DNA from 4 places in the Bacillus sp. WC2507 genome. Region 2 is predicted to be linked to each of the others. Evidence: predicted binding sites of a transcription regulator. Region 2 holds the regulator's gene; each other region holds the start of a gene.

Region 1 (7,569 bases), 750 kb from region 2:
TATCTTCTTCATGAGTGTCCCATTTTCAAAAACAAGTAAACACGGTACACTTTCGATTCCATACTCTTTCGCTAAATGCGGAGCATAATTTAAATCTAACATTCCAATTTTCAAGTCTTCAATTGTCATCTCAACGACTGTTAACATCTTTTTTGCTAATTGGCATGTTCCACACATTGGAGTATATACATATAACACTGTTTTTTCTTCATTCTCTATTAGGGCTGTTGCTTCGGCTCCTGTCCAGTCAATCACTTCTATCATTCCTTACCGTAAATATTCTGTATAAACGTCAATGTCAGCTCCCCATAATACATTTGCTAAGTGTGAAGATGGCGCGGTTGCCACTTCCCGGTACGAGCGATCAATATAAATATGCTCTGCTTGCGGAAATTCTTTTCGAAATTGTTTCCTTAACTTTTCTCCAGCATCATCAGCATCCACTAGCACATATACTTCCTTATCAAAAAGCTGATCAATGAGCTCATCCATTTTCGACAAACCAATTGTACCATTTGTACAAACAATTTCCACCGGTTCACGAATAATAGATTCAATCTTTCTCCTATCTGATTTACCTTCTACAATAATGACTTTTTCCACATAAATCATATGTCATCACCCGATCACCATATACTATACAACCTTTAACTTAGTATATAGTATATTCGTTATTTTCATGTTGTTTCCTGTTTATTTTTGCAAAAGAAAAGCGGAGCCGACTGTTCAGCCCTGTTGGCTAAGGTTCTTTCGTACAGAAGACGCTTTTTGTCTTCTCGTGCGGGAGGTTCTTAGACATGAAGGGCTAGGAGGTGGAGCTAGACAAAGAAAAGCACAAGCGGCTCGTTCAGATTGTGAGGGGGATGGAGCTTCTGACGTAAAGGCGCTTTTTGCCTTGCAGGAAGAAGTGAAGCCACCAAACAATCTAGCCGCTGGAGCTGGATCATAATGAAAAGCACAAGCGAAAAAGTTTTTTCAGAAAACGTTCTCCTACACAATAATTAGTATATGATTCTACATTCATTATTTAACCCAAAATAAAAAAGGACAGCACAAAGGCTGTCCTTTAGTCGACTATAATTAGTCTTGGTTTGTCATTTCTGCATATTTTTCTGCAGTTAATAACTTCTCAACTTGGCTTGCATCAGAAAGTTCAACTTTAACCATCCATGCACCCTCGTATGGAGATTCGTTAACAAGTTCTGGTTGGTCACTTAATTCTTCGTTTACTGCTACAACTTTACCGCTTACAGGAGCGTATAACTCAGAAACTGTTTTAACAGATTCTACGCTTCCGAATGGCTCGTCAGCTTCGATTGTTGCACCTACTTCAGGAAGTTCAACGAATACGATATCGCCTAGCTCACCTTGTGCAAAGTGAGTAATACCGATAACAACTTCATTACCTTCAGTTTTTACCCATTCGTGTTCTTCAGAGTAACGTAAATTATTTGGAATGCTCATGACTGTACCTCCAGTGAATGTATTAATTATGTAAAAATACCTTATTGGTACTTTTTCCACACACTTTCAAACTGCTCTTCGTTAAAACCAAGTGTTACATTCGTTCCATCTGTTACAATTGGACGCTTAATCAACATGCCATCAGATGCTAAAAGCTCATACATTTCGTCTTCGCTCGCATCTTTTAACTTATCTTTCAGACCAAGTTCACGGTAACGCATTCCACTTGTATTAAAGAATTTTTTCAATGGTAATTCACTTTTTTCATGTAAATTACGTAAATCTTCTTTTGATGGTGGATTTTCAACAATATGAATCATCTCATATGCTACATCGTTTGCCTCAAACCATTTCTTTGCTTTTTGACATGTGCCACACTTTGGATATGAATAAAATGTTACTGTCATAAATTCACCTACTTTTTTACTAACCTTTACCTTTATCATATAGAAAACGTTTTATTATTTCAAACGATTATTCGCTAAACTTTTACTTATTTCGTGATAATTTTTAATAATCCTGCAAATTTTTCTTATTTTTCCGCCATTTGTTAAGAAAAAAATAAATATATAATTTTTTTAGATTCTTCCCTCATCCTTCGCCGAACATATATCTTAAACTAACGTTTGATTAACTCCTTATATTTCTTTGTTAGCCCTTGAGCTGTATCAGTTTCTTCCTACCGAACATACATCTTAAACAAACGTTTGATTAATTCCCATTTTTCTTTGTTAGCCCTTGAGCTGCATTGCTTTCTTCCTACCGAACATACATCTTAAACAAACGTTTGATTAATTCTCATTTTTTCTTTGTTAACCCTTGTGCTACATCGATTTCTTCCTACCGAACATACATCTTAAACAAACGTTTATTTAAAAAATAAGAAGCCTCGTTTACAGGCTCCTTCATCATCTATTCAAATAATCTGCAATTGTTTGAAATACTACGGTATACATATTATGAATACTTTCTTCAGTATTTCCACCATTGGACAAACCAACTGCCCATTGTTGCCCCTCACCACTTCCAATGTTTGCAAACCCTTGCGTATACATAGCATTTACATCTTTTCTTGCACTGTTATACTCTATCCCTTTTGTAGTAAAAATTGAATATGATTTATCTTGTAAACCGATAAAAAACACTGGTTTCTTTAGCGATGAAAATACATTTTTATACTGATCTGTTGAGGCTTCTTGAAAGTGATCTTTCATTATTAGAAAACCATCCACTTCCTTAGATTCCTTTTCCAGTTCCTCTAACTTCATTTCCTCAAACTTTATATTCCTAAACGTATCTTTCGGCTTTTCTCCAATAACTCCAATTACGAGTGCTCTTCCGTTATATTCTAATTTCTCTCCTTCTTTATCCTTTGCACACCCAGCACCTACTAGGCATATCAATATAAAAAATAAGAAATACGATAAACGCTTCATTTAGCACCCTCCCCTTCTTTTCAGTCAAGTGACAAAAACGTAAGGCGAATTCAAGAAAATGTAAGTAAAATCGATAGCTCAAATTACGTTTCTATATTATAATCAATTGAATTTACTTACATTACTAAACATAGGAGATTATCATGAAGAAATTTAAACTTTCATCTTTTCTTCCGTTAAGTTATATACTTCTACTCGTACTCGTAAGTCCCCTTTACGATGTATTAAATAAATCGACTGTACACGCAGTAGATGTCACAACTGTAGTAGATGATTGGATTCCATTTGTGAAAGCATTTATTATTCCTTATTTACTTTGGTTTCCTTACTTATACGGCGCACTTATTTATTACTGCTTTGCGAATCGAAAACAATATTATGTCACTTTAAGTAGTATCATTCTTGGAAAACTTGCTTGTTTTTCTATTTATTATTTTTGGCAGACAACTGTACCACGTCCAACAGTCGTTGGATCAGACGTATTTTCCGAACTAGTTCGCTATATTTATAGTATCGATCAACCAGTAAACTGTTTCCCTAGCATTCATGTTCTTACTACTTTTGTCATTATGCTAGCTGCCTTTAAACGTAGAGAACAACATGCTTTTGAATATTATATCCTTACGTTCTTCGGTACGCTTATTATTTTATCAACGCTATTTACGAAGCAACACGCATTTGTAGACGCCATTTCTGGAATGACGCTTGCAAGCATACTTTACTTCGGCGTTCAGCTTTTATTAGCAAAAGAAACCGTACGTGTTCCAGTAAAACAAAATCAAAAAATGTAAAAAGCAGACTGTGGCTTCCAGTCTGCTTTTCTCTATATAAAAGGAGATTTTCAATTTAAGATTGCGGTACAGTCATATCACCAGAGTGAATACGACCTGCTTTTTTAAGAGCAATGTAAAGTATATAAGAAACAGCTACTGGAATGATGATATAAGTGATTACCATCGCTGGGACAACTTCCCATCCTTCGCTGGAAATTAAATTAATTGGTGCGATAAGAGAACTTAATCCAAGACCTGCAATTTCTTTTCCTGCTTCCAGTTGGAAAATTAATGCTGATACAGGACCAACTATAGCACTGGCGACGACTGTTGGGACGAGAATCATTGGATTTTTAGTGATATTTGGCAACTGTACTTTCGGAGTACAAAGAGCTTGAGCTAATATACCACCTAAATTATTTTCTTTCGCTGAGATGACAGAGAATCCGATAAACTGAGCTACACATCCAGCAAGAGCAGCACCGCCTGCAACACCGTCTAAGCTAAGTGCGATCGCTAACGCAGCTGATGAAGCTGGAGAGATGAGTAATAGTCCCCAAACGACTGCAATGACGATAGAAGCGATAAACGGGCTACCAGCTGAACTATCTTTAATAAACGCTCCAACTGTGTTTAACACAGGAGTAATATTATGAGACAACCAAATACCGACTAAACCAGAACCTAATATGGCCGCAAATGGAACGAGCATCATATCTAACGCAGTTTTTCCACTTAAACGTTTACCAATATATACAGCTAAAGTCGCTGTTAATAATGCACCGATTGGCTCACCTGTTTTAATGATTAGGCCTGCTTCAGTAATTGAAATGGATCCGGCACCAATTGCTCCAGCTACCATAGCCGAGAAGATTACAAGACCGTTTGCACCGAGCATAAAAGCAATTCCGGCACCAATGGCTGGTGCCATAAGTGATTTTGCAACAACTCCGATTGTAATAAGCAATGGAATATCAACAATTCTTCCTATATTTTCGATTAGTAAACCAATTCCAAGGGATACGAAAATACCTTGTGCGATTCCAGCTGATGCTTTAAATACACGAGACATTATATATTCCTTCATTTGTTTCACCTTCTCCTATAAGTTAGTAACCAATTGTTTTCATATAATCACGTAACATATCGTTTGATTTTGCGAATCGAGATTCTTCATCCTCTGTTAAATTTAGTTCTACAATTTCTTTCATACCATCTCTAGTAATAATAGCTGGTACTCCTGTACAAATATCATATTCACCGTACTCACCATCTAAAATGGCTGATACAGCAATTACACGGTGATCATCATTAAAGATTGAGCTCGCAATATACGCTAGAGAATTTCCGATTCCGTAATAAGTAGTACCTTTTCGTTTATAAATTTCCCATCCAGCTTTTGCAGTCTTCTCAACAATTTCATCTAAATCTATTTCACCAAATTGGTCTTTTTTCTCCTCTAAAATTTGTAGAATCGGCTTTCCACCAACAGTTACGTGAGACCAAGCAACCATTTGAGAATCACCATGTTCTCCTAGAGAATACCCATGAATACTACGAGGATCTACATGTAACATTTCAGATAAAATTGTTCGTAAGCGAGAAGAATCTAGTGATGTACCAGTACCGATCACACGATTTCTAGGTAATCCAGATAATTTCCACACTTGATATGTAATAATATCAACTGGGTTCGATGCAAGTAAGAAAATACCATCAAATCCACTTTCCATTACGCCGCCAACAATACTTTCCATAATCTTAGCGCTCGCTCCTAAAGTATCTAAGCGACTTTGTCCAGGTTTTGGTGCTGGTCCTGCTGTAATAATAACGATATCCATATCTTTGCAGTCTTCATAGCTTCCTGCATATACTTTTGTTCTTGTATTTGTAAAGTTAATGCAGTGTGATAAATCCATTGCTTCCCCAACTGCACGTTCATGATTTATATCAATTAATAATAGTTCTTCGCAAATGCCTTGATTTACAATGGAATATGCACAACTTGATCCAACTAATCCAGTACCGATAATTGCAATTTTTCTTGTATTTCTTTTCATAGCAATCTCTCCTAATTGATCATATAATCTATTTCTTTTGTTCTTTACACTCCTAATTATAGAGATTCCCACGATAGAAACCATGGATACTTTGTGAAATGTTGAGCAAACTTTTGTCCTTTTTGTGAATTGTTATATTCCATTTTCGTCATATTTGTTACAACTGGAAAAATATTTATTATATATTTATTGACATGCCCAAAACAAAAAAACGAGCGACTTCATTCGCTCGTTTTTTTATCCCCTTATTCCGCACTTAATTGACCTTTTAATTGCTGTACAATCATTGGGTTAGCAGGTGCAGCTGGCTTATAATAACTCTTTTGCTTTGCGTACTCATACATATTACGTTGACGCATCTCATCTTGATTACGAATTTGGATTAACGTTTGATGTAACTGTTCATTATCAGACTGAGAAATATAATTTGCATAACTTGTTAAACTTGCATTTAACCCTGCTAAATAATCATTTACCATATCTTTTTCATTCATGTTCTGCTTCCTCCTATCCTAGAAAAGTCATTAATTGCTGTTTCGTATTTCGTGCATCTTGCGCATCCTTTTGTAGCATTTGTTTCAGTTGTGGATCTGTACACGTCTGTGCATACTGCTCCAACTTGTTAATAATTGTTGCGTGTCCACCAATTAAATGACGTAAGTTTTCTACTTCAAGCTCTGTTAAGTTTTGCATAGAATACTCCTACCTTTCTTTATTCGTTCACTGTTAGTATTTAGCTCTTTTTTGATTGTATACATGAATTAGCTTTTTCACGTGCATACAAAATAAAAGATGAATAGCTAAGCCATTCATCTTTTATACTGGTTATGTATTTATTTTTATAGAGACACAATCATACTTATACTCACAAGTAAGTTCCATACAATGTGTAAAATAATACTAGGTATAATAGATTGCGTCTTTTTGTATAACATTGCAAATACCATTCCCATAATCGTTGCCGTAATTAGAAGACCTCCATGAAGAATTCCAAAAATGAAGGAAGAAATAATGATACCAACTAAAAAATTATATTTCTTTTCTAAAAATCGATATAAAATACCTCGAAATAGAATTTCTTCTTTAACCGGTGTAATTATAGCAACACTTAACACATATATAATACTTTGTATGCTATTTTGAATCCCGAAGCTCCCTAATTGTTCCTTCTGTTCTGCTGCACTTTCAAAACTAAACACATGTAACGTTAAATATTGTGATAACGCAATGACTATAAAACCAATTAATAGATATAAATATGTCTTCCCATTCTTCAAAACGGATACATCCCAAATAGATTTAATAAAATGAAGAACTGGTTTATAAGCTAATAAAACGATAGCAACAACAGCTGCATCAAATAAGAGTAAATAATATCCTTCTAAATTAGTACTTAATACTTCTTCTCCATAAATCTCAAAGGCTAAACCAAGGAATAATCCTCCTAGGAGTGAACTCCCTATAATCATTGCTATCGTTACAAATAGATTTTTATATGTTATATTCTCTATTTTTCTTTCCACACTATACGCTTCTAACACTGTTTTACTCACAGTATCCCTCCAGTTATTCTCATTTATCTTAATAAAACCCTTTAATTGAAATATAAAGATAATATAACAAAATTTCCAAAAAGAATAATATGCAATTTTACATATTATGAAAACTTTATATTTTATAGTTTTAGGAATAGGATTGCTATGCAATAATTATTATATGAAATTTCAAAAAACACTTCCTATCCACCATAACCCTCGCATCATATAAAACTTATTAGTTAAAGGAGCAATGAACATGAAAACACATGACTTCCTTACAGAAATCCAGAAAGGTTCT
Region 2 (7,569 bases):
TGTCGAATCGTTGATTTGTTTAAAAAATCGTTTTGACAATATGACGTTGATTCCAACTAGAAGATAAAAAGGATGTCGCATAGTCAAAAATCCCGACTTATGAGACATCCTCTTTATCAATACTTTTATAAATGCAATTCTTCCCATTCTGCCATACAAGCTTCCAGTTGCTCTTGTAGTGTTTGCTTTTTCGTTGTAATTTCACTAGCCTTTTCATAATCTGCATATATTTCTGGTAAGCAAAGTTGATCTTCTAACGTAGCAATTTCTTCTTCAAATTCTATGATGTTTTGTTCTAGTTCCTCAATTTTCCGAGTGCGTTGACGCTCTAATTGTTTACGCTCTTTTTCTTCGAGATAATTTAATTTTTCTTGAGCTACAGTTTTTTGAACAGGTGCCTGATTTTCTTGCTGTTCTTGTTGTTCAAATTCTGCACGTTCGATCATCTCATTCTTCTTTTCAACGTAGTAATCGTAATCCCCTAGATATTCCTGTGCACCTTCTGTTGATAACTCAATAACAGTTGTCGTTACACGATTAATAAAGTAGCGGTCATGTGATACGAATAGAAGAGTTCCTGGGTAATCAATTAAAGCATTCTCCAAAATCTCTTTACTATTTAAATCGAGATGGTTCGTAGGCTCATCGAGAATTAATAAATTCGATTTTTGCATCATAAGTTTTGCAAGAGCTAATCGAGCTTTTTGTCCACCACTAAGAGAAGATACGGGCTTTAATACATCATCTCCTGTGAATAAGAAGTTACCTAGTATCGTGCGAATTTCTTTTTCAGGCTGCAATGGATATTCATCCCATAATTCATTTAAAACTCGCTTAGAAGATGTTAAGTTAGCTTGTTCTTGATCATAATAGCCAACAGAGACATTGGATCCGAAAGAAACATCACCATTTAGTAGAGGTAACTTATTCACAAGTGATTTTAACAATGTGGATTTCCCGATTCCGTTCGGTCCAACTAAAGCAACACTATCCCCGCGAGTTAAGCGCATTGTTACATGTTCAATAATCGGATCCTCATCATAGCCGATGGTTGCATCCTTTACTTGTAAAACATCATTTCCGCTTTGTTTTTCAATATCGAAGTGGAAGGATGCTGACTTAGAATCACCTAATGGTCTTGTTAATAATTCCATTCGGTCTAATTGTTTACGACGGCTTTGCGCACGTTTTGTCGTAGATGCACGAGCTATATTTTTTTGAACGAAGTCCTCAAGCTTAGCAATTTCATCCTGTTGCTTTTCATAACGTTTCATTTCTTGCTCGTATAGCGCTGATTTTAAATCTAAATATTTACTGTAGTTACCAACAAATCGTCTGCTCTCTTTATTCGAAATTTCATATACTTGTGTAACGAGTTTATCTAAGAAATAACGGTCATGGGAAACGATTAGTATTGCGCCAGGATAGCCTTGTAAATATTGTTCAAGCCATGTTAATGTTTCGATATCTAAATGGTTTGTAGGCTCGTCCAAAATAAGTAAGTCCGGTTTCGTTAATAATAATTTACCGAGAGCCAATCGAGTTTTTTGTCCACCGCTTAATGTAGAAATCGTCGTCTGATGCGTTTCAACTGGGAAGCCAAGCCCGCTTAAAATCGAACGAATATCTGCTTCGTACTGATAGCCACCTTGATCTTTATAATCTAATTGTAATTGATCGTAATCAGCTAATAATCTTTCATATATAGCCTCGTTTGAAAAGTTTTCTTCTTTTCCCATCTCTTGCTCTAGCCTTCGAAGTTTTGTCTCCATTTGCTGCAAGTGTGTAAAGACGGTTAACATTTCATCCCAAATTGTTAAAGATGTTTCTAACCCGGTATTTTGAGCTAAATATCCGATGGAGACATCTTTCGGTTTTATAATTTCGCCACCATCATGGGATAGCTCACCAGCTATTATTTTTAATAATGTAGATTTTCCGGCTCCATTTCGTCCGACTAATGCGATACGATCTTTCGTTTGAACTTCCAATTTTATGTTTGCAAGAATCGTTTCTGCACCGTATAATTTCGAAAGCGCGTTTACTTGTAATAAAATCAATGTTTTCACCTCAAATAATTTCTTAACTTTGCCATGTTTATATTTCTCAATCATACTAAAAATAGTGTATAGTTTAAAATAAAGAGAGAATACTTCTTTTCTTTATTATACAGGGAAATTCATGAGTGCTAAACTTCTGTATTTGATTCAAGCATATGAATAAAGATAGGAAGAGAGGAGAGGTTATATGGATCAGCACAAAATTCCACAGGCCACTGCCAAACGATTGCCTCTATACTATCGATTTATCCAAAACTTATCTCTTTCTGGTAAGCAACGTGTTTCATCAGCCGAATTGAGCGAAGCGGTAAAGGTTGATTCCGCAACGATTCGAAGAGATTTTTCATATTTTGGAGCGTTAGGGAAAAAGGGTTATGGATATAACGTAAATTATTTATTATCATTTTTCCGTGAAACACTCGACCAAGATGATATAACACGTGTAGCACTTATTGGAGTAGGTAATTTAGGGACCGCTTTCTTACATTATAATTTCACGAAAAACAATAATACAAAAATTGAAATGGCGTTTGACGTTAGTGAAGAGAAAGTCGGAACAGAAATCGGGGGCATTCCTGTATATCATTTAGATGAATTAGAAGAACGTTTATCAACTGATATACAAGTGGCAATATTAACAGTACCCGCTACAGTAGCACAATCTGTAGCAGATAGATTGGCGGAAACGAACGTGCATGGTATTTTAAATTTCACACCAGCGCGCTTAAATGTGTCAGACAATATAAGAATTCATCATATTGATTTAGCAGTAGAATTACAAACACTTGTTTACTTTTTGAAGAATTATCCACAATAAAACGCAGAGGAAGCGACCTCTGCGTTTTATTATTATTTTTTCTTTGTGAATTTAACTAAGATAAGGCGAAGTGCCAAATTAAAATCAATTGTTGCCATAACTGCAAATAGTATTGTCCACATATTCCAGATTGTATCTGTTACGTTCGTAATGGCGAAGCGTGTAAAGATACATCCAAGAAGGAAGTACAATGCAGCCATGAATAATGGCGAGTTTCTCATACTAAAAATCCTCCGATAAAGCCTTGCATTTTTTCAGCTTCTTTAATCATTTCTTGAATTTGTTCATTACTCACTAAAACTTGAGCAATTGCAACTAATGTATTCATTGCAACATGGGCTGCAATTGGAACGATAATGCGCTTCGTTTTTACATATAAAAAGGCGAATACGAGCCCCATAGCAGTGTATACCAATAAGTGAGTAAAATCAAAATGAATTGCTGCGAATACGAGAGAACTAATGATAGCAGCAATAAAGAAATTAAACTTCTTATACAGTGTACCAAATAAAATTTTTCTAAATACGATTTCTTCCAAAATAGGTCCTATTATAGATATAACGATAAGGAACCAAGGTGTCGTTCTTGCGATATCCATAAGTCTCGCTGTATTTTCAGATCCAGGTTTAATACCTAATACATACATTTCGATCATACCGGCAATACTTTGCGAGAAAAATGCTAAGAAGAATCCGATAAAAATCCAACCAATCGTAGCTGGAACAGTAGAGCGCTTTGTATCTAAATGTCTGTCGCGAATATCAGCTTTAAGTAACCAAAGTACGATACATAATGCAATAAAGAAGCTAATGATTGCCCAGTGTCCAGTTATGAGTTGAAATTTCTCTTCTCTAGTAAATCCCCTGTTATCATAAAGTCCAGTTTTCAGCAGAAGTGGTAATCCAGCAATGGATGATAACTGCATTAAAATGTATGTAACGATAACCCACCAATATTGTTTTTTCAAATGGTTTAACCATCCTTTCTAACTCTAGTGTATGAGATAAGGTAGGATAACATGTAAGTATGCTACCTACGATATAAACCTCACTTAAATTATGTTTTTTTCGTAAATCCTTATTTGAAATGATAATAGAAGACAGGAGAAAGTTGTGTGTATAGCGAAAACAACTTAGGGTGTCCTTTCATATTGTAACATACGAGTAGTGGAAACAACGATTCATATAGTAAAGGTAGAAGAAGAGGGACTCTATATAGAAAAGTGTATAGCTTAATTTGCGAAAAAATTATGATTTTTTTACTTGCAAAAGAAATTGAGATTATTTATTATTATAAGTGTGTTAGCACTCGGGTGAGTTGAGTGCTAATAAATAAAATTTACATAACAAAATGAGGAGGTTATTGTTCATGCTAAAGCCATTAGGTGATCGCGTTGTAATTGAGCTTGTTCAAGCAGAAGAAAAAACAGCAAGTGGTATTGTATTACCAGACACTGCAAAAGAAAAACCACAAGAGGGTAAAGTTATTGCAGTAGGTACTGGTCGAGTGCTTGAAAATGGTGAGCGTGTTGCTTTAGAGGTAGCAGCAGGTGATCTTATCATCTTCTCAAAATATGCAGGTACTGAAGTGAAATACGAAGGTACAGACTACTTGATTTTACGTGAAAGTGACATTTTAGCAGTTATCGGTTAATTATATAAATCTTAAAAAATCCAAGGGGGTCAATTATTATGGCAAAAGATATTAAATTTAGTGAAGAAGCACGTCGTTCGATGCTTCGCGGTGTCGACACTCTTGCAAACGCAGTAAAAGTAACGCTTGGACCAAAAGGTCGTAACGTTGTACTTGAGAAAAAATTTGGTTCACCACTTATTACAAATGATGGTGTAACAATCGCAAAAGAAATCGAATTAGAAGATGCATTCGAAAACATGGGTGCAAAATTAGTAGCAGAAGTTGCTAGCAAAACAAATGATGTAGCTGGTGACGGAACAACAACTGCAACTGTATTAGCACAAGCTATGATTCGTGAAGGTCTTAAAAACGTAACAGCTGGTGCGAACCCAATGGGTCTTCGTAAAGGTATCGAAAAAGCTGTTACTGCTGCAATTGCAGAATTAAAAGAGATTTCTAAACCAATCGAAGGCAAATCTTCTATCGCACAAGTAGCTGCTATTTCTGCAGCTGACGAAGAAGTAGGTCAATTAATCGCTGAAGCAATGGAGCGCGTTGGTAACGACGGCGTTATTACTTTAGAAGAATCTAAAGGATTTACAACAGAATTAGACGTAGTAGAAGGTATGCAATTTGATCGTGGATATGCATCTCCTTACATGATTACTGATTCTGACAAAATGGAAGCAGTTCTTGATAACCCATACATCTTAATTACTGATAAGAAGATTTCTAACATCCAAGAAATCTTACCAGTATTAGAGCAAGTGGTACAACAAGGTAAACCACTTCTTATCATTGCTGAAGATGTAGAAGGTGAAGCATTAGCTACATTAGTAGTGAACAAACTTCGTGGTACATTCAATGTAGTAGCTGTTAAAGCTCCTGGATTTGGTGACCGTCGTAAAGCAATGCTAGAAGATATCGCAATCTTAACTGGTGGCGAAGTAATCACTGAAGAATTAGGTCGTGACTTAAAATCTGCTACAATTGAATCTTTAGGACGCGCTGGTAAAGTTGTTGTAACGAAAGAAAACACAACTGTAGTTGAAGGTATCGGAAATTCACAACAAATCGAAGCTCGCATCGGTCAAATCCGCGCGCAATTAGAAGAAACTACTTCTGAATTCGATCGTGAAAAATTACAAGAGCGTCTTGCAAAACTTGCAGGTGGCGTAGCAGTAATTAAAGTAGGTGCAGCAACTGAAACTGAGTTAAAAGAGCGCAAACTTCGCATTGAAGATGCACTTAACTCAACTCGTGCAGCAGTAGAAGAAGGTATCGTTGCAGGTGGTGGTACTTCACTTATGAACGTATACACGAAAGTAGCTTCTATCGTAGCTGAAGGCGACGAAGCAACAGGTATCAACATCGTACTTCGTGCATTAGAAGAGCCAGTTCGTCAAATCGCAATCAACGCTGGTCTAGAAGGATCTGTAGTTGTAGAGCGTCTAAAAGGCGAAAAAGTAGGCGTTGGTTTCAACGCAGCTACTGGCGAGTGGGTTAACATGCTTGAAACTGGTATCGTAGATCCAGCTAAAGTAACTCGCTCTGCACTTCAAAACGCAGCATCTGTTGCAGCTATGTTCTTAACAACTGAAGCTGTAGTTGCTGACAAGCCAGAACCAGCTGGTGCTGCTGGAATGCCTGACATGGGCGGCATGGGCATGGGCGGTATGGGCGGAATGATGTAATAAGCATCACTCTGTGAAGCTGTGCAATGTATAAATAAATAATTAGAAGGCTACTTCCTTGGTAAAAGGAGGTAGTCTTTTTTGTGTTGTTAAATTTTGCATACCAAGAATTTCTGGAAGACCGTAAGTTTAGGAATACAACGGAGGTAAATATTCAAAATTATAAGGTTCTCTTAGGTGGTTTTATTGATTACTGTCACGATAATGACATTTTGAATGTTGAAGAAGTAGAATTAAGGATGTGCAGGAACTAATAAAAGAGTATGCGGATAAAGTTCTGGATAGAGTAGATGTAAAAAATGATTATCACGATTCGTATACAGCATCTAAAGTATTACGTGAAGAACTTAAGGATGCAGCGCATCATCTAACGCCTTGGAACGACAGTAGGGCAGAAAAGGCACAAAAAATATTAAAGGAATTTAGGATAGACCATGATTCGGCGGCTAACGGAGTATTTTTATCTTATAAAGTGAATGAATACGTGGTTACTGAAGTCTTACACATAGGCAATCATAGTTCAGAGTACATACTTGAAGTAGAGAGGGTATGAAGTCTTATTAAGAAACGAGGCGGTACCCAGGAAGATATTGTTGAATCTTTACATGATATAAGAGAACGTTTATTGAATGGTGAATTAAAATTAAATAAATCGAAGAAAGAGTAATCTTATTTATACTAGAAAAATAGCAAAGGAGAGTAAAAATGAAAATTTGGGAATTAAAGAGTTCATTTGATGACTATGAATCCTTTCAGCTATTGAATTTAGAAGGAGATTCTAAAAAATATTTTGAAGGAAAAATTGACTCGGCAGCAAAAGCATCTGATTCATGGGGAGAAATACGTATTAAATGTGTAGAAGAAGGAAATCAAAGTGATTCCCCTCATTTTTGGGGAGAAGTTGGTACACCAATGGTTAGTGAGAAAGCTAAAAAATTCTTAGAATCTATGCTGGGTGATAATGTAGAATTTCTTCCCCTAATTCATGATATGACGGGCGAAGTCTATTATATAATTAACGTTTTAAATGCAATAGATGCTATTGATTATGAAAAAGCTATACTAAAGAAATTACGCTCTGGTTTAGTAATAGACTTCAAAAAATACGCATTCTTATCTAATATGGTTAAGAACCAAACAATATTTAAAGTTTACTTAAATGAAATATTACATATTCCTTCTGTTTTTGTATCAGATGAGTTGAGAAGTGCAGTTTTAGAAAGTGATTTAAAAGGTTTTGAATTTGTAGAGGTATGGGATTCAAAAGTGGACATGTAAAAGAAAGTCCTAAAATAACTGATAGAAGTTGAAATAATGGTTTGCATTAACTAGACACTTATAAGATGGAGATAGTGTAGATATA
Region 3 (7,569 bases), 1.3 Mb from region 2:
CATTATAGCGAACTACGTGCGGCATAAGAATTGCATTCGCACGTCCATGCGGAATATGGAATTCTGGTCCAATTTTATGTGCTAAACTGTGATTAATACCTAGGAAAGCATTTGCAAATGCCATCCCTGCGATTGCAGAAGCATTATGCATTTTTTCGCGTGCTTCTTCATCATTTCCATCTTTAAATGCTCTTGGTAAGTATTTAAATACAAGATCAATGGCTTTTAATGCTAATCCATCTGTATAGTCATTTGCCAGAACAGACACATACGCCTCGATTGCATGCGTTAATACGTCCATCCCAGTGTCTGCTGTTACATGTGGTGGTACTGTCATTACAAATTGTGGATCAACAATTGCTACATCTGGCGTTAATTCATAATCTGCAAGTGGATACTTTATATTATTTTTCTTATCTGTAATAACCGCAAATGGTGTCACTTCTGATCCTGTTCCTGATGTTGTTGGAATGGCAACAAACTGTGCCTTACTTCCTAATTCCGGATATTTACATGTACGTTTTCTTATATCTAAAAACTTCTGTTTAATTCCATAGAATGTTGTTTCTGGGTGCTCATAGAAAAGCCACATCCCTTTCGCTGCATCCATAGCTGAACCACCACCAAGTGCGATAATTACATCTGGCTTAAAACTTCTCATCATTTCCGCACCTTTAAACACTGTTTCATCTGATGGATCTGGCTCAACCTCAAAGAAAACTTCAACTTTTACATCATTTGCATGTTTACGTAAATAATGTGTAACCGTATCTACATATCCGTGCTCAACCATTCCTGGATCCGTTACAATAAATGCGCGTGAAATGTTAGGCATATTCGCTAAATATGCTGTCGCATGTTTTTCAAAATAAATTTTGGGTGGTAATTTAAACCACTGCAAATTCTTTTTTCTATTTGCCAACCTTTTTATATTTAATAAATGCGTCGCTGTTACGTTTTGAGAAACTGAGTTTTTCCCGTAGGAACCGCAACCAAGCGTAAGTGATGGAATAAATCCATTATATATGTCGCCGATTCCACCTTGTGAGGAAGGGGCATTTACAATAAGGCGGCAAGCTTTCATGCGTAATCCAAATTGCTTTTGCACTTCTTTATTTACAGAATGGATGACTGCTGAATGTCCTAAACCACCGAGGTTTAACATTTCTTCGCAATATGTAAATCCTTCTTCTAATGAATTTGCTTTTACACAGGCTAATACTGGACTCAGTTTCTCACGAGATAGTGGATAGGCTGCTCCGATACCTTGAATTTCAGCTACAAGCATCTTTGTATTTTTAGGCACAGTAATTCCAACTAATTCGGCAATATACTGTGCGGATTTCCCTACAATATCACTATTTACTGCACATGTATTTTCATTAATAACAAGTTTTTCTAATTTTCTTCTCTCTTCCTCTGTTACAAAGTAACAATTGTTTGCAATCATTTCTGTTTTCACATCATCATAAATTTTCTTATCTACAATGATTGCTTGTTCTGATGCACAAATCATACCGTTATCAAATGTTTTTGATAAAATTAAATCATTAACGGCTCGTTTTATATGCGCTGATTTCTCTATATAACATGGTACATTACCAGGACCTACACCTAGCGCTGGTTTTCCAGTAGAATAAGCTGATTTCACCATACCTGCTCCTCCAGTTGCCAAAACAAGTGCAACACCTTCATGGTTCATTAATTGTTTCGTTGCTTCGACAGAAGGTCTTTCAATCCACTGAATACAATGTTTTGGTGCCCCTGCCTTCACCGCTGCATCATATACTGTTTTCGCCGCTGCAATGGAACAGTTTTGTGCTGAAGGATGAAATGCGAAAATAATTGGATTTCTCGTTTTTATCGCAATCAATGCTTTAAACATTGTTGTCGACGTTGGGTTCGTTACTGGCGTTACCCCAGCTACTACACCGACAGGTTCCGCAATTTCTATTATTTCTTCATGAGGATCTTCGTGAATAATCCCTACTGTTTTATCTTTCTTTATGCTATGCCAAATATATTCAGTAGCAAAAATATTTTTAATGCATTTATCTTCGTATACACCACGCCCTGTTTCTTCAACAGCCAACTTTGCAAGTGGCATATGTTGATCAACACCTGCTAATGCCATTTCATGAACAATGTTGTCAATTTGCTCTTGTGTAAAGCTTTCTAATGCTTGTAAAGCCTTCCGACCGTTATTCACTAACGTATCAATCATCTCTTTTACTTCCTGCATTTCATTTACAACTTTCTCTTTGACTACCATGTAAATTCCTCCTATTCTGCTATCTTGGACTAAATAAGACCCTATAGGTCGTAATCAGTCCCGATTAGCGCAAAAAAAATAGAGTTGCTTTCCTACATGAACCTCATTGTTTGTGAAATATTTCACAAGTTTGTTCGTGAGTAACACTTCATGAACTTAATATACATGAAATCATTTCATTTGTGTATGTCTATTTTGTGAAATGTTTCACAAAATAACGTAATAAAAATGCACTGCCTATATTAGCAGTGCATTTTTATTATGCTAGCGCTTGTGCTAGATCTTCAATTAAATCTTCGCCGTCTTCAATACCGACAGAAATACGAATTAATGTATCTGTAATTCCTAATTCCTTGCGGCGATCTGCTGGGATTGATGCATGTGTCATTTGAGATGGAATAGAAATTAAACTTTCTACTGCTCCTAAACTTTCAGCAAGTGTAAAGTATTGTAATTTCTCAAGTACTTTATTTAATGTTTCTTCGCTATCTACATCAAATGAGATAATAGCGCCAAATCCATTTGCTTGTTCTGTTGCTAATTCATGGTTTTGATGTGACTCAAGACCTGGATAATATACTTTATTTACTTTTGGATGGTTATTTAAAAACTCAGCAATTGCACGTGAATTCGTTTCATGTTCTTCCATTCGAATTCCTAATGTTTTTAAACCACGAAGTAGTAAGAAGCTATCTTGTGGGCCAAGAATGCCTCCTGTTGAATTTTGCACAAAGTGAAGATCTTCTGCTAATTGCGGGCTATTTACAACTACTAGACCTGCAACTACGTCACTATGACCTCCTAAATATTTCGTTGCACTATGAAGTACAATGTCTGCTCCTAAAGAAATCGGCGACTGCCAATATGGCGTCATGAATGTGTTATCAATAATTGTTAATAAATCTTTCTCTTTAGCAAGAGTAGATATTTTTTTAATATCAGTAATTTTTAGTAATGGATTCGTTGGTGTTTCTACATAAACCGCTTTCGTATTTGGACGAATCGCTTCTGCAACTTCCTCTAAGTTTGTTGTATCTACAAATGTATGCTCAATACCGAAACGGTTTAATACTTTCGTGATAACGCGGTACGTTCCACCATAAACATCATCAGTTAAAATAACGTGGTCACCTTTTGAGAACAACATAATTGTCGCTGTAATAGCAGCCATTCCTGAGCCAAATGCAAATCCCGCATGGCCGTTTTCTAATACAGCAATCATTTCTTCTAAAGCTGCACGTGTTGGGTTACCTGTACGTGAATATTCATATCCTTGATGTTTACCAACTGCTTCTTGTTTGTACGTACTTGTTTGATAGATCGGTACGTTTACAGATCCAGTTGAAGGTTCTCCTATGCGAATACCATGAATTAACTTTGTCTTTGCTCTCATTTTTATTCCCATCCTTTGTATATGTCTTTACTTAAATAGCGCTCACTACTATCGGGAAAAATCGTTACAATATTTGTACCTGGTGCCGCTTTCTCTGCTTCAAGTAAACTTGCATGAAATGCTGCTCCTGAAGAGCTCCCAACAAGCAGTCCTTCTTTTTGCGCTAATTCCTTCACTCGTAAAAATGCATTTCGATCAGAAATTGTATGAATTTCATCAAAATACGATGTTTTCAAAAATGGCGGGATGAATTCAAGGCCAATCCCTTCCGTTTCATGTGAACCAGCTTTACCACCATTTAAAATAGATCCTTCTGGTTCCACAATAACCGTTTTTATATCTACATTTTTTTCTTTCAAATAAGATGCAGTCCCCATGAATGTACCACCAGTTCCTGCTCCTGCAACAAATATGTTAATCTCTCCGTTCAATGCATCCCAAAGTTCAGGACCTAATGTTTTGAAATAAGCACGAGGGTTTGCTTCATTTGCAAACTGACTTGGAGAGTATGAATTCGGTATTTCATTTACTAACTCTTTCGCTTTTGCAATTGCACCGGTCATTCCTTGCTCAGTCGGTGTATGCACGACCGTTGCGCCTAGTGCTTTCATTAATTCTTGTTTTTCAATACTAAATTTCTCTGGTACACAAACAATAACGCGTAAATCATGTTCTAACGCTGCAAGTGCCAGTCCAATACCAGTATTTCCAGCAGTCGGTTCAATAATTGTTCCACCCTGGGTAACAAGCCCTTTTTCTAGCGCATCTTCGATTAATTCTCTTCCTAAGCGATCCTTAACGCTTCCACCTGGGTTATAAAATTCAAGCTTCGCAAATAAACGGACCCCTTCTGGAAGTGAAAAACGAGTAATTTCTACAATTGGTGTATGACCAATTAACTCATGAACTCCACGATATACATTCATCGTGTTCTCCCCCTTATTTGCCAATAAAGAAAAGGCAACTGTATGTATTTTCTTTATATGAGACAGTTGCCTTTTTGTTACATTACTTTAACTCTTCTAGTACTTTTACAATAAAGTTTGTAGAATGAAGAGCTGCTTGATCTAAAAATTGATCAAATGAAACATTAGACTCTTTACCAGCAATATCAGAAAGTGCACGAATAATAACAAACGGAACTTCATATTGGTGGCATACTTGTGCAACAGCTGCTGCTTCCATTTCTACTGCATAAAGGTCTTCAAATTTATCACGAATTGCTGCAACGCGGTTTGGATCACTCATAAATGAATCACCTGTTGCAATCATACCTTTTACAACTTGAATATTTTCTTCTGCCTGCATACATTTCTCAGCTAATGCAACTAATGCTTCATCTGCCTTGAATCCAGGCGGCATTCCTGGTACTTGACCATACTCATAGTTAAATGCTGTAACATCTACGTCATGATGACGAACTTCTGTTGAAATAACTACATCTCCAACATTTAGAGAATGATGGAATCCACCAGCTGAACCAGTATTAATTACTTTTTCAGGCTTATATCTTTCTAATAAAATTGTCGTTGACATCGCTGCATTTACTTTACCAATACCAGACTTTAACAAGATTACTTCATGTCCTGCTAATTGTCCTTTCGTAAATTCACAACCCGCAACCGTTTCTGTTTCTGCTTGTTCTAATTTGTCACGTAAAATACGTACTTCTTCTTCCATTGCTCCAATTACAGCAATTCTCAATCTAATCCCTCTTTCTATTGCTTAGTTGCCTCCATTACCCAAACGAAATGATTTAATCTCGTAAACGTTACATGGAAACCATTGTTTTCAAAAATAGACTGCATGACCGGAATACGTGTATAGTATTCCGTTTGCAAATCGTTTGCTAACTGATGAAAACCTCTTTGTTTTGCTGTTTCAACAGTTTTATCATATGCATCTTGATCTGCAAATATCGTATCAGCAAACACTATTTTACCACCTTTGTTTAGCAATTGACTATACTTCGCAATCGCTACATTTTTTTCATCATCTGTTAAATGATGAAATGCATAGGTGCTTACTATGGTATCAATTGAATTTGGGACTTCAAACGAAAGAAAATCACCTTCTGTAATGGAAAACTCTTTTGGCAATTTCTCTTTTGCAATCATGCGCATTTCACGTGACGGCTCTATACCGTAAACTGTGCGGCCAGCAAATAATAATTTATTTGTTAAATTGCCAGTACCAACACCAAATTCTAAAACATTACCAAATGACTTGTTAACTACATCCTCTAGAATGTCCTCATAACGGGCGAAAACTTCTTTATATTGTATATCTTCGCCTTGTACAAATGAGTCGTACGTATGAGCCCACTCATCAAATAAACCATTAAATTCTGTCCCCATAAAAATTCCCCTTTTTCTTATCGGTTTTATCAGTATGATATTCCCTCTTTCGAAAAATGTCAATTGAAATGTACGTGGTATTTCCTTCTTTTCTTTGTTACACTATAGTTGATTACATAGGAGAGGGGCCGTCTTCATGTCATTTACCTTTGAAATGTTAGAAGATAAAGTAGAATTTTTTGAAGCGGGAGACTTAGCTTCTTTAGAACGAAAAATTAGTGAACAAATCGATAATAATAAAGCACTTATGCTTGAAGTTCATCACATCTCGCATCAAATGGTTATGGATCCCGAAAGCAAAAGACCATATTATAGCGCGGTTGTTCATTTTAAATTAAAGAAATTACGCTAACTAAAAAAGAGAAGCTCCTTAGGAGCCTCTCTTTTTTAGTTTAGGTTTTGAACAAGTACTGGTTTCCAGCCCTCATTTTCTACCCAATCAATATTCACATAATATTTTTTTCCTGATTGTTTATCTTGTACGTTACCGTAAGCTTTATTCTTACCGTTATTTCCAATTCTATGGATAACTAATTGCTCTACTGGAACGTCAATTGCAGCTGAAATAGCTTGATTCATCTCATTCCAATCTGCTGTACCTTTTTTAAACGTCATCGCAGGTGTCGCACCTTGCTCTGTACCTACTGGCTTCCAAGAAGATTTCGTATAAGCGTCAGTTGCCTTTGGCTGTGTTTTTTCAGCTGGTACTTTCTCGTTAGCTTTCGCTTCTTCTTCAGCTTTTTTCTGTTCTTCGTCAGCCTTTTGCTTCTCTTCTTCCTTCTTCTTAGCATCTACCTTATCTTGCTCGTTCTTCTTCGTTTCTTCTTTACCTTTAGCTTTCTCAGCCTTATTCTCTTTCGTTGTTTGCTGAGCTACTTTTTTATCACTAGAAGACGCTTGTTCTTTTCTTTCAGGAACAAACAATTGATATGATACAATAGCTACTAATATTAATACAATTGCAATTGCAATATTTAAAACACCGTTTTGACGACGTTTTTGTTGTTTCTGTTGGAATCTAGATCCTCCTGCCATTCTTCAAACCTCCATGCAGTTTTTCATACTTGCTATTGTAACATTAAATCTAGAAAGGTTGAACATTTACAATAATATTTTCACGAAATGAAAACATTTCACTATGAATTGCAAGATTACTTTTCATTCTCTAATCGATAGATTGATTCTACGATAGCTTTGAAAATAGGTGTAACTTTATTTACATTGCTATTCGTTTCTATATCCACGACAACTAAAGCATATCTTGGATTTTCATAGGGAAAATAACCTGCAAACCAACGATTCACTTTCGTCCCTTTTCCTGTTTGCGCTGTCCCAGATTTTCCGGCGACACTTAGTGGTAACGACCTGAACGCTGCTCCTGTTCCTTTCTCTGTTGTTACAACGCCCCTTAATAACTCTTGTAATGTTTTCACCGCTTCATACGAAAGCTGTTTTCCATCTAATGTATGGTCTTCAAATGTATAAAAGTCTGTTCCATTTTTATACATTATCTTTTCAACAGCTTTCACTTCCATCTTTTCTCCATC
Region 4 (7,569 bases), 670 kb from region 2:
CTTCTTGTTCTTCTGTAGGCGTTACACTCATCGTAATTTCTTGTAACTCTTCACTAGCGTTTGCTTTTGCAACGATATCTTTCGTTACCTTTTCTACATTTTTATTACGGAAATCTAAATCATTAATATCGATTTGTTTTAACGCATTCCATACTGCAAGCTGCGTTGCGTAATGCGCTTCTCTCCAATCAGAAACACCTAATTCTTGTGGACTCTTTTGTGGATATCCATTCAATAGTACGCGGTACACGTTAATATCCACTTTCCCCATTTCCGGTAAATCTTGACCGCTCGGAGATTTCAAATCTACATTTAAGCAAAAAGCAATTTTGCCATCTGCCGTTTTAATAAGTTCTGTTCGAATTGGCTTCTTCTTTGACTTACTATAACTCCAATCCATTTGATACTTTGTATGATCCATAACTTCTGCAAATGCTTTTTGAAGTGGGAATAACACAAATAAAACACTTAAAAGCATAGCTAAAAGTTTGAACGATTGCTTTATATTCATGTTTACAGCCCCTTATAACAAACTTAATACTAAGTAGTATTTATTTAGAAAATATTTTTATACACAAAAAAAGAGTGCATAAAAGCACCCTTTTTTCTTTCTTACTTGAATCTTAGAAATCAAAGTTATCAGGATCTGGACCAACGCGGTGATTTTGATTTAACGCATCGATCTTTTCCATATCTTCTTTCGTTAATTCAAAATTAAATACATCAGCGTTTGCAATAATGCGGTGTTCTTTCGTTGATTTTGGAATTGTGATTACTCCATTTTGAAGATCCCAACGTAAAATAACTTGTGCTGTTGTTTTACCATGTTTCTCAGCAATTTCTTGTAATGTTTCGTTATCTAATAATTGACCTTGCATAAGTGGTGACCATGCTTCCATTTGAATACCTTGTTCTTTACAGAAAGCTTGTAATTCTTTTTGCGTTAAACGAGGGTGGTATTCTACCTGGTTAATCATTGGCTTAATTTCCGCATCTTTCATTACATCTTGTAAGTGATGAATTTGGAAGTTACTTACGCCAATTGCACGTACTCGTTCTTCTTTATAAAGTGTTTCTAACGCTCTCCACGTATCTTTGTATTTCCCTTCTACAGGCCAATGAACAAGATATAAATCTAAATAATCTAGCTCTAATTTTTTTAAGCTCTCTTCATATGCAGCAAGTGTCGTTTCATATCCTTGATCTGCATTCCACACTTTTGAAGTGATGAATAAATCTTCTCGAGAAATGCCCGCTTCTTTTATACCAGCGCGGATTCCTTCTCCAACCGCTTTTTCGTTTCCATAAATCGCGGCTGTATCAATACTGCGATATCCTGCTTTGATCGCCGACTTTACAACCTCTACCAGTTCTGGTCCATCTTCTACTTTAAATACACCTAAACCGAACCAAGGCATTTCTACACCGTTATGCAATGTTATTGTACTTTGTAAATTTTTCATTATATTTTCTCTCCTTTATTTTGCTTGATCTCTTTTTTCTAATGCCATACTCCATGCTGTTAAAATAACAGCACCTACTACCATAACGCCGCCTACCCACGCCGTATGAATTAACCCTAACGAGTTCGTTACAACACCGCCTAAATAAGCACCAAGAGCGATTCCTGCGTTGAATGCTGCAATATTCATTGCTGATGCAACATCGACAGCGCTAGGCACAAAGCGCTCAGCCAAAATAACGACATATACTTGCAGCCCTGGAACATTCATAAATGCGAATAGTCCCATGAAAATAATTGTGATTAACCCAGCGACTTTAAATGGTGCTGTAAATGTTAAAACAAATAATACAATTGCCTGAATAAAGAACATGTAAAATAACGCTCGAATCGGATTATGATTTGATAATTTTCCGCCGACCATATTCCCAATCGCAATTGCAATTCCGTACACTAACAAAATGATTGTAACAGTACTTGCTTTAAACCCTGTTACTTCTTGTAGTAACGGAGATAAATACGTAAACGTTACAAATGTCCCACCGTATCCTAATGCAGTAATGATGAAAACAAGTAATAACCTTCCGTTCGTAATCAGTTTGAATTGATCACGAAATGATACGGACGTACCTTTTTTCAAGTTAGACGGAATCAGCATACTATTGGCAATTAAGGCAACGATTCCAATTACCACAATTATCATAAACGATGCTCTCCAGCCAAATTGTTGACCTATAAATGTTCCAATTGGTACGCCTGTAATGGTCGCAACAGTTAATCCAGTAAACATAAATGCAATTGCACTCGCACGTTTATTCTCTGGTACAAGCGCAGCCGCAATTGTGGATCCTATCGACATAAAAACGCCGTGTGCAAAAGCAGATACAACCCTCGCGATAAGTAACACTGTAAAACTTGTTGCCACTGCCGCAATTCCATTACCAACAATGAAAATAATCATAATCCACATTAATAACGTCTTTCGCGACATACTAGCTGTTAATGACGTTAATACTGGGGCACCAAACGCTACTCCTAACGCATATAAAGAAACGGTTAAGCCCGCTGTTGTAACGGAAACATGTAAATCCTCTGAAATAGATGGTAATAAACCGACACTAATAAATTCGGTGGTACCAATTCCAAACGCACTAATTGCTAGTGCCAATAAAGCAAACATACTTCTCCGATTCTTCTGTACTGCCGAAGAAGATATTGTATATGAATTCAATTGAACTCCTCCTTAATGCGAGAAATCCAATCATAATAGTATGAAAAAAGGCCTTTTTTCTTCTACAAAGATAATGTTACTGCTGATATATGCTATTATGAATGGCTTCACTCTTTTTTTGAAGAACGCACTTTAAAGTACGATAGGTACCAAAAAGTAACATAGGCACTTTTTAGTACCGTACTACTCATTTCCCTCTTACGTATGCTATTATGGAACATATTCAACATGATAAAAAGTACGTACTTTAAAGTGCTATAGGTACTTTTTAGTAACATTTAAATTATTTAGCTTCTTTTGTTGGAAAACTGACATCTACATTCATCAAAGGAGATTTTTATATGAAGAAATATAATATTCCCGTTGAAGCAACTTTAGAGGTTATCGGCGGAAAATGGAAAGTCGTTATTCTTTGCCACTTAACGAAAGGGACAAAGAGAACGAGTGAATTAAAACGTCTCATGCCTGGTATTACACAAAAAATGTTAACACAGCAATTACGCGAACTAGAAGAAGATGGAGTTATTCAAAGAAAGGTATACAATCAAGTACCACCGAAAGTAGAATATTCTCTTACAGACTACGGTTGGTCTTTAGAATCCATTCTTGATTCTCTTTGTACTTGGGGCGAATGCCATCTTGAAAAAAGCGGTAATACATCGATGCTAATTACAGAGGGTGAACAATAAAAAAGGAAAAAATGAACATAAATTTGTCCATTTTTTCCTTTTTTTCTTTATATATACGTACATTTCTAACCTTATCAAAATAATTTATGCGCTTTCACGCCTTGTCAGTACTACGTTATACGCTTAATATCGAATAATTAGGAATCATTTTTATGTTAACATAGGTGTATATAGTATATAATATAGGATATATATTATATACACTTTCCGGTAACGGAGCTTTCCATTATGCGGACAAGCCATGTATCGGACAGTTCATAAATAATAGGTAAGACATTATGGTTTTGGATTTATGATTTCAGCTTACTTGCTGGCATAAATTTAAAGGCATTTTATTGTGCTTTGTGAAACTTTGTATAAAGTTTCGCAAGCGTTTACTATCTTACCTATCAAAAATAAGAGTATTGCTATCGTAAAGGAGAATTGGAGATGCCAGAAACTATGACTCAAACAAAGCCAGAACAAGAAACTGTACAAATTTCTGCTAGCCAAGGACAACTTGATGTACTTGATCAGTTGTTAAAACCTGAGGTACAAGAATCATTAACTACACTAGTAGAACAGCTTCCAAAATTAACTGAGCTTGTTAACATTTTAACTAAGTCTTATGACTTCGCTCAAACTGTTGCTACTGATGAAGTATTAAAAAGCGACACTGTTGGTGCAATCACAGAGCTTGTAGAACCTGTAAAAGATACAGTGAAAAGCATGGCTGCTACTGCAATCGAAGCGAAAGATCGTGCTGACGAAAGCAACGAAGTTATCGGCCTGTTCGGTCTATTAAAATTATTAAAAGACCCACAAGCACAAAAAATGTTCCGCTTTGTGAACGCATATCTTCAAATTAGTGCAGAACGTAACAATAAATAAGTTAACTTATAACAACAATTAGTAAAGACGGGGGATATCATACTATGTCAAAACAAATTGTCATCTTAGGCGCTGGTTATGGCGGTCTTCTTGCCGCTTTAAACGTACGTAAATATTACAGCAAATCAGAAGCACAAGTTACAGTGATTAATCAATACCCAACACACCAAATTATCACTGAACTACACCGCCTTGCAGCTGGTAACGTTGCTGAGCAAGCAATTGCAATGCCACTTACAAAGCTTTTCAAAGGTAAAGACATCGATCTTAAAATTGCAACAGTTGAGTCATTCTCAGTTGATAGCAAAGAAATCAAACTAGCTGGTGGCACTACTTTATCTTACGATGCACTTGTAGTTGCTTTAGGAAGTAAAACTGCTTACTTCGGTATTCCAGGACTAGAAGAAAACAGCATGGTATTAAAATCTGCTGCTGATGCAAACAAAATCTACAAACACGTTGAAGACCGTATTCGTGAATACGCGAAAACGAAAAACGAAGCTGATGCTACAATCGTAATCGGTGGTGGCGGATTAACTGGCGTTGAGCTAGTTGGTGAGCTTGCTGACATTATGCCTAAACTTGCAAAAAGCCACGGCGTAAATCCAAAAGAAGTTAAACTTCTTCTTGTTGAAGCAGGTCCAAAAATCCTTCCAGTATTACCAGACCACTTAATCGAACGTGCAACTACTAGCCTAGAAGCACGCGGTGTTACATTCTTAACAGGTCTTCCTGTAACAAACGTTGCTGGCAATGAAATTGACTTAAAAGACGGTCAAAAACTTGTTGCTAACACATTCGTTTGGACAGGTGGCGTACAAGGTAACCCATTAATCGGTGAATCAGGTCTTGAAGTAAACCGTGGTCGTGCAACAGTTGATGCATACCTACAATCTACTTCTCACAAAGACGTATTCGTTGCTGGAGACAGCGCTGTTGTCTTCTCTCCAGATGGTCGTCCATACCCACCAACTGCACAAATCGCTTGGCAAATGGGTGAGTTAATTGGATACAACTTATACGCAGCACTAGAAGGCAAAGCATTCGAAGAGTTCGCACCTGTAAACTCTGGAACACTTGCTAGTCTAGGACGTAAAGATGCGGTTGCTACAATCGGAGCAAGCAATACTCCACTTAAAGGTTTACCAGCATCATTAATGAAAGAAGCAAGTAACGTTCGTTACTTATCACACATTAAAGGTCTATTCAGCTTAGCTTACTAATCTGAATATAAGCCCGAATCATGCCCAGCATGGTTCGGGCTATTTTTATCCCGCATTATCGGGCAGTAAAAGTCCGATTGGTTCAACTAATAATCAGTGGGGATCAACCCCTCCCACTGATTAAAGTTTCACTTTATCCGTAATTTTCTCTAACTTATTTATTCGGCAGAAGAATAATATAACCCTTTTAATTATCTAAATTTACTGATTATTTTACATCTAAATTATGTATACGAAAGGATGGAAGTATTGTTCCTACTCCCATCCTTTCACACAAACTATTCTCCTAACTTCACAAGGCTGTAGTTCTTCTTCCCTTTACGGATAATAATAAATCGTCCATCAAATGAATTTTCTACAGTTACATCCGTACCCACATCTGTTACTTTTTCACCATTCATAGAAATCGCACCATTATTAATGTCTTCGCGTGCTTGTCGTCTAGATGGTTCAATTCCTAAATCAACTAGCCATTCTACGATGTTTTTCGTTTCTTTTGAAGACTCGAATGTTGGCATCTCTTTAAAGCCTTGTTCAATTTCATCGGCTGTTAACGATTTAATATCTCCGCTAAACAACGCTGCTGTAATTTTCACCGCTTGCAATAATGCTTCTTCTCCATGAACGAATTTCGTCATTTCTTCTGCTAATACTTTTTGTGCTTCACGCTTATGAGGCTCTGTTTCTACCTTCGCTGCCAATTCATCAATGCGCTCCTTCGTTAAGAACGTAAAGTATTTCAAGTATTTAACGACATCACGGTCATCTGTATTCACCCAGAACTGGTAAAATTCAAACGGTGTTGTTTTTTCAGAATCAAGCCAAACCGCACCACCTGCTGATTTACCGAACTTCGTACCATCTGATTTTAATAATAACGGAATCGTTAATCCGAACACTTTCGCTTCGTGCCCTTCTAACTTACGAATTAAATCTAATCCACTCGTAATATTTCCCCATTGGTCACTACCACCAATTTGCAGTTGCACATCTTCTTTCGTGTATAAATGATGGAAATCCATCGCTTGCAAAATTTGGTACGTAAATTCCGTGAAAGAAATCCCTGTATCTAAACGACTTGCTACAATGTCCTTCGCTAACATGCTATTAATGCTAAAGTTTTTCCCGTAATCACGTAAAAACTCAATAATGTTTATTTCATGTGTCCAGTCGTAGTTATTTACCATCTTCACTTCGCTATTTCCGCCAAAATCAAATAGCTTTTTCATTTGCGCTGTTAACGCATCTACATTATGCTGAACCACTTCTAACGTTTGAAGTTGACGCTCTGATTGTCGTCCACTCGGATCACCAATTGTTCCTGTTGCCCCGCCAATTAAAATAACAGGATGATGGCCAGCTAACTGGAATCTCTTCATCATCATAAACGGAATCAAATGTCCGATATGCATACTATCACCAGTCGGATCCACTCCGCAGTATAGTGAAATCTTTTTCTCATCTACTAGCTTACGTAAACCTTCTTCGTCCGTCTGTTGATTAATGGCGCCGCGCCATTCTAATTCATCAATAATATTCATCTTTTGTCATCCCCTCTATTTTTTGAAAACAAAAAGTCCCTATGTCTATGACATAGGGACGATGATTCACCGTGTTACCACCCAGTTTGTATAAATAGCATAGCTACTCATACCACTCTTAGCAATAATATCGATTGCCAATCCGCTTAGCATTACCTAAGATACTCCAGAGTGTAATTCGCAAGTTTGTTTGTGCTAGGTTCCAGCAACCCCTAGCTCTCTCGTTAACAGTGACAAACTGCTACTGGGCTCTTTCAACGTATGTTATTTGTTAAATTATTAGCCATTATATTGAATTGAAAACAAATTGTCAACAATACCCAAATATTATTTCAAAATAATTCATACTTTTATACACTTTTAATTCAAAGATTACTGTAGATCTTCCCCAATAATCCTTACTTCTCGCTCTAACTTCACGCCAAATTTCTCTTCAACGGTCTTTTGTACAAAGTGAATTAAATCAATGTAATCTTGTGCTGTTCCGTTATCAACATTCACCATAAATCCAGCGTGTTTTAGAGAAACTTCCACTCCACCAATTCGCTTACCT

The links. The regulator Rex, encoded in region 2, represses fermentation and respiration genes when NADH is low (regulators of the CRP and FNR family bind a similar motif). The targets are predictions, from matches to a motif close to TTGTGAAATATTTCACAA.
Region 1: ACUN28_RS03970 (L-lactate dehydrogenase) is a predicted target of Rex. The motif match lies at 5,825-5,842, and genes of this name have one in related genera.
Region 3: adhE (bifunctional acetaldehyde-CoA/alcohol dehydrogenase) is a predicted target of Rex. The motif match lies at 2,383-2,400, and genes of this name have one in related genera.
Region 4: ACUN28_RS03610 (DUF1641 domain-containing protein) is a predicted target of Rex. The motif match lies at 3,735-3,752, and genes of this name have one in related genera.

The regions. Positions count from the first base shown of each region.
Region 1 is NZ_JBQXPN010000001.1:759,751-767,319, reverse strand. It holds gene ACUN28_RS04010 (thioredoxin family protein) at 1-264, opposite strand, end outside; gene ACUN28_RS04005 (toprim domain-containing protein) at 268-612, opposite strand; gene ACUN28_RS04000 (hypothetical protein) at 779-949, shown strand; gene gcvH (glycine cleavage system protein GcvH) at 1,081-1,464, opposite strand; gene ACUN28_RS03990 (arsenate reductase family protein) at 1,506-1,871, opposite strand; gene ACUN28_RS03985 (hypothetical protein) at 2,373-2,900, opposite strand; gene ACUN28_RS03980 (phosphatase PAP2 family protein) at 3,044-3,691, shown strand; gene ACUN28_RS03975 (PTS transporter subunit IIC) at 3,747-4,760, opposite strand; gene ACUN28_RS03970 (L-lactate dehydrogenase) at 4,783-5,733, opposite strand; gene ACUN28_RS03965 (spore coat protein) at 5,979-6,227, opposite strand; gene ACUN28_RS03960 (hypothetical protein) at 6,241-6,426, opposite strand; gene ACUN28_RS03955 (CPBP family intramembrane glutamic endopeptidase) at 6,573-7,286, opposite strand; gene ACUN28_RS03950 (hypothetical protein) at 7,528-7,569, shown strand, end outside.
Region 2 is NZ_JBQXPN010000001.1:13,529-21,097, reverse strand. It holds gene ACUN28_RS00105 (ABC-F family ATP-binding cassette domain-containing protein) at 126-2,060, opposite strand; gene ACUN28_RS00100 (redox-sensing transcriptional repressor Rex) at 2,248-2,877, shown strand; gene ACUN28_RS00095 (YdiK family protein) at 2,910-3,098, opposite strand; gene ACUN28_RS00090 (CPBP family intramembrane glutamic endopeptidase) at 3,095-3,844, opposite strand; gene groES (co-chaperone GroES) at 4,246-4,530, shown strand; gene groL (chaperonin GroEL) at 4,569-6,206, shown strand; gene ACUN28_RS00075 (AHH domain-containing protein) at 6,448-6,759, shown strand; gene ACUN28_RS00070 (imm11 family protein) at 6,912-7,484, shown strand.
Region 3 is NZ_JBQXPN010000001.1:1,342,614-1,350,182, reverse strand. It holds gene adhE (bifunctional acetaldehyde-CoA/alcohol dehydrogenase) at 1-2,272, opposite strand, end outside; gene ACUN28_RS07210 (bifunctional cystathionine gamma-lyase/homocysteine desulfhydrase) at 2,532-3,665, opposite strand; gene ACUN28_RS07205 (O-acetylserine dependent cystathionine beta-synthase) at 3,668-4,591, opposite strand; gene mtnN (5'-methylthioadenosine/S-adenosylhomocysteine nucleosidase) at 4,674-5,369, opposite strand; gene ACUN28_RS07195 (class I SAM-dependent DNA methyltransferase) at 5,384-6,022, opposite strand; gene ACUN28_RS07190 (YrzA family protein) at 6,159-6,374, shown strand; gene ACUN28_RS07185 (YrrS family protein) at 6,410-7,057, opposite strand; gene ACUN28_RS07180 (peptidoglycan D,D-transpeptidase FtsI family protein) at 7,174-7,569, opposite strand, start outside.
Region 4 is NZ_JBQXPN010000001.1:687,009-694,577, reverse strand. It holds gene ACUN28_RS03630 (thioester domain-containing protein) at 1-511, opposite strand, end outside; gene ACUN28_RS03625 (aldo/keto reductase) at 624-1,463, opposite strand; gene ACUN28_RS03620 (MFS transporter) at 1,479-2,642, opposite strand; gene ACUN28_RS03615 (winged helix-turn-helix transcriptional regulator) at 3,035-3,382, shown strand; gene ACUN28_RS03610 (DUF1641 domain-containing protein) at 3,812-4,252, shown strand; gene ACUN28_RS03605 (NAD(P)/FAD-dependent oxidoreductase) at 4,297-5,475, shown strand; gene tyrS (tyrosine--tRNA ligase) at 5,754-7,016, opposite strand; T-box leader at 7,068-7,283, opposite strand; gene murB (UDP-N-acetylmuramate dehydrogenase) at 7,389-7,569, opposite strand, start outside.